DNA from 2 places in the Pseudomonas sp. NPDC090203 genome. Region 2 is predicted to be linked to the other one. Evidence: riboswitches for the same ligand, from Rfam matches in the RefSeq annotation. Region 2 holds a riboswitch; the other holds the start of a gene.
The links. Region 2 has a riboswitch for manganese ahead of ACIPO9_RS25455 (TMEM165/GDT1 family protein). Riboswitches for the same ligand answer to the same signal wherever they lie in the genome.

Region 1 (2,198 bases), on a different contig from region 2:
ACTCCGCTGCAAGGCGTTGCGCGCGCCCATGAAGCTGCGAGACCTCAACTCGGTATCTTGTTGTGCCTGCTGTCGATGCTGATTTTTGCCGCCCAGGACGGGATCACCAAGGTGCTGGTCAGGGACTTGCCCATCATGCAGCTGGTGATGGTGCGCTACTGGGTGTTCCTGCTGTTCGCCATTGCCTACTGCACCTATCGTGGCGGTGTAAGAAACGCCAGCCGGAGCCGTCATCCTTTTCTGCAAATCATCCGGGCCTTGCTCGGGGTAGGGGATATCGTGCTGTTCGGCATCGGCTTGCGTTACCTGGGGCTGGCGGAGATGCATGCGTTGTATGCGGTGTTCCCCTTGATGACGCTGGGGTTGGCCGGGTTGTTTCTCAAGGAGTACATCGGGCTGCGACGCTGGCTCGCGGCGGGTGTGGGTTTTCTCGGTACCGTGGTGATCCTGCGGCCGGGTACCGGGGTGTTCGAGCTGGCTGCGTTGATTCCGCTGATCTCGGCCCTGGGTTTCGCGTTTTTCGGCGTGTTGACCCGGCGCATCAGCCAGGACGACTCTTTCGCGACCAACATGCTGTACATGGGCGTGATCGGTGCAATCGCCGTGACGGTGCTGGGGTTGCCGTTGTGGGTGACGCCAACGGGGACGGAGTGGGTGCTGCTGGGGATTCTGTCGATGACGGGCGTGGTGGCTCAGCTCTTGTTGCTTCAGGCGTTGCGCTACGCCACGGCATCGACCCTGCAGCCATTCAACTATTCGCTGTTGTTGTTTGCCACGCTGATCGGCCTGTTGGTTTTTGGCGAATTGCCGGATAACTGGACCATCATCGGCGCGTGCCTGGTGATTGCGGGTGGGTTGTATGCGGCCAAGGTGAAGAGCTAAGCCGATAGCCATAACCACGAAAATCTATCGAGGTCATATAATTTTCACATCGTAGCCGCTATAGTGGCCACCGTTGTTGGGGAGTAGCCTGCTCAGGCCTTGGTCATGAGCGTTCGTGTCAACATTCTCGGCTTCATGCCGTGGCGCGAACACCTTTCGGTTGGCGAGACCAGCGATGCATCCATGCCTAAAGTCGGGCGTGTGGTTGCGTCGTTGTCTCTATAGCCCGACTGGAAGTACACCGTGAATCCCATTTCCCTGATTTTTCTCGCCCTGGCCATGTCCACGGACGCCTTCGCGGCGGCCATCGGCAAAGGCTCCAGCCTGCACAAACCACGTTTCAGCGAAGCGCTGCGCACCGGCCTGATCTTTGGTGTGATCGAAGCCATTACTCCGATTGTGGGTTGGGGTATCGGTCAGGTGGCCACTCAGTATGTCGAGAACTGGGACCACTGGATCGCCTTCACGCTGTTGCTGATCCTGGGCCTGCACATGATCTACAACGGCATCAAGCACGATGACGAAGAGGAGGAAAAACCTGACTCCCATTCCTTCGTGATTCTGGCGATCACCGCATTTGCCACCAGCATCGATGCGCTGGCGGTGGGCGTGGGCCTGGCCTTCGTCAACGTGAACATCCTGGTGGCGGCCGGTGCCATCGGCCTTGCGACCACGGTCATGGTCACCCTGGGCGTGATGCTGGGTCGGGTGCTTGGCACAGTGGTCGGCAAGCGCGCCGAAATCGTCGGCGGTATGGTGCTGATGCTGGTGGGCTCGACGATTCTCTACGAACACCTGAGCGCCTGAGCCAGCCCTGACATCGCTCCCGCCGGCAAGCCGTGCTGCTACGGGAGCGTGGGGTTTGCGGGAGGGAAGCGGTGCCAGGGGAGGGCACCGCTCTTGGGGCTGTTTACTCTTTGACGTCCATGAACTCTTCGGCCCATGCCACGTAGTTTTCAGGCAAGGTGTAGGTGTGGGTCAGTTCGGTGGCGCTGAGGTTTTCGGTGCTGTGGGTGACCTGGCGCTGGGCGCGCAGGCAGTCGTAGGTGGCCTTGATCGAGGCGAAGTACGCCGCGTGGCCGGCGACGATGATGCGCACACCCAGCTTGGCCAGACGTTCGAAGTCGTTGAGCTTCGGGTTGCCGTAGGTCACCAGCATCAGCGGGACGGTGAGCTTGGCCGACACCTGCTCCAGGTGTTCGAAGTCCTTGATGCCGACGATGCAGATGCCATCCGCGCCAGCCTTTTCGTAGGCCTGGGTGCGTTCGATCAGGTCTTCCACCGACAGCACGTTGGCGTTGGTGCGGGCAATGATT
Region 2 (2,198 bases):
GGCCGCGGTCATGGGGCATGAAATCGCCCACGCCTTGCGTGAGCACGGTCGCGAGGCGATGTCCAAGGCATACGGTGTGCAGATGGCCAAGCAGGGCGCCGGGGCATTGCTGGGCCTGGGCCAGGACAGCCTGGCGCTGGCCGACACGGTGGTCAACTACAGCCTGACGTTGCCCAACAGCCGGGCCAATGAGAATGAAGCTGACCTGATCGGTCTGGAGCTGTCGGCGCGTGCCGGCTACAACCCCAATGCCGCGATCACTCTGTGGCAGAAGATGCAGGCCCAGGCCGGCGCTTCGCAGCCTGAGTTCATGAGCACTCACCCGGCTTCGACCAACCGGATCGCTTCGCTGCAGGCGGCGATTCCTAAGGTGATGCCGCTTTACGAGCAAGCGCCGAAGTCCTGATGACACTCGTTGGGTGATGATCGTTCCCACGCTCTGCGTGGGAACGCCTCCCCGGACGCTCTGCGTCGATGGTGACGCAGGGCGTCACAGGCAGCATTCCCACGCAGAGCGTGGGAACGATCAGCGCAGGCATACGTGTGGGGTATGTTAAACCCAGCCACTCACCTGCATCGCCTTGTACACCGCGACGATCGCCAGGATGAAGAACGCACCCGCAGCCAGGCGGCGAATCAGGGTCAGGGGCAGTTTTTCTGCCGCGAAGTTACCCGCCAGCACCACCGGAACGTTGGCCAGCAACATCCCCAGCGTTGTGCCCAGGATCACCAGCCACAGATAGGAATACTGCGCGGCCAGCATCACGGTCGCGATCTGTGTCTTGTCACCGATTTCAGCGAGGAAGAACGCAATCAGCGTGGTCAGAAACGGGCCGAACTTGCGGCCGGTGTTGGCTTCATCGTCATCCATCTTGTCCGGCACCAGCGTCCAGAGCGCCGTGGCGGTAAAGCTTGCGGCCAGGATCCAGTGCAGCATGGCGTCGGAGAAGAAACTGCCGAACCAGGCACCGACGGCACCGGCTGCGGCGTGGTTGGCCAGCGTGGCCGCGACAATACCGGCAATGATCGGCCAGGGCTTGCGAAAGCGGGCTGCGAGGATAAGCGCGAGGAGTTGGGTCTTGTCACCGATTTCTGCCAGTGCGACGACGGCGGTGGGGACCAACAGGGATTCCAGCATCAGGATTTTCCTAAGGGGCGGGTCGACACGGCTATGACACGTACAGCCTCCCCGCCCCGGGTCAGGATGTTCGTGTCATAGGTCTTGTCAAACCGCCGATCCGTCTGTGCGGATCTGGGGTCGCACGCACCATGGTCTGAGGACCAAGTATGTTGATGCGCGCCATACGAGCAAGGGGCTCGCGGGAGACTACTCCCCTAGGACGGTGCGGATTCTGCCTACAGCTTTTGCATTCGGCAAGCGCTAATTTTCACCCACGTTTTGCACGGTAAATCCGGAAACCCTGTCCTTCTGCCAGGACGGCACATACGCCAAGATGTTGCTCGATGATCGGCTGGTAGCGCAGGAAGCTGTTGGCGACCAGACGGATTTCGCCGCCTTTTTTCAGATGATCACGGGCTTTTCGCAGCAGGGTTTCTGTTGCGGCGTAGTCGGTGTGAACGCCGGTATGGAAGGGCGGATTGGTCAGAATCGAATCAAGGTGTTTCGGCGCTGCGTCGATTCCGTCACCGGTAATGACCTCGCCTTCGAGGCCATTGGCGGCCAGGGTGAGGCGGCTGCTGGCAGTGGCGAAGGCATCCACGTCGAGCAGGGTCACTTGCATGCCTGGATTGCGGCGTTTGACCGCAGCGCCGAGCACACCAGCGCCACAACCGAAGTCCAGCAGGTGCCCGGTGGGCAGGTTGGCGATGTTCTCAAGCAACAGCGCCGAGCCGCGATCAAGGCGGCCGTGGCTGAACACGCCCGGCAGGCTGACGATTTTCAGTGGCTCGCCGTTCACATCGATTTCAAAGTGTTTGGCCAGGCTGTCCAGTTCGACTGCCTGTGAAGGGTTTTCCACGGTGACTTGCCAGAGCTGGCAGTGGCGGGCGCTGTCGAGTTTGCGGGCGCGGCCCAGGGGGCTCAGTTGGCGGGCAGCGGCTTCGATCCCGCCGCGTTTCTCGCCCACCAGGAACAATTCCTTGCCGGCCAGGCGGGAGGCGAGGGCGTTGATCAGGTAGTCGCTGAGGTCCCGCGCCTTGGGGAGGAACAGCACGGCGGCATCGAATGCTTCAGCAGG

Region 1: linked by a shared signal. The riboswitch ahead of mntP (manganese efflux pump MntP) and the one ahead of ACIPO9_RS25455 (TMEM165/GDT1 family protein) in region 2 are both predicted to bind manganese.

Annotation. Positions count from the first base shown of each region.
Region 1 is NZ_JBIVCV010000009.1:135,304-137,501, forward strand. Features, by position in the region: gene ACIPO9_RS17130 (DMT family transporter) at 1-882, shown strand, start outside; yybP-ykoY riboswitch at 949-1,120, shown strand; gene mntP (manganese efflux pump MntP) at 1,126-1,689, shown strand; gene ACIPO9_RS17140 (oxaloacetate decarboxylase) at 1,793-2,198, opposite strand, start outside.
Region 2 is NZ_JBIVCV010000019.1:33,628-35,825, reverse strand. Features, by position in the region: gene ACIPO9_RS25460 (M48 family metallopeptidase) at 1-406, shown strand, start outside; gene ACIPO9_RS25455 (TMEM165/GDT1 family protein) at 554-1,138, opposite strand; yybP-ykoY riboswitch at 1,229-1,348, opposite strand; gene ACIPO9_RS25450 (methyltransferase) at 1,389-2,198, opposite strand, start outside.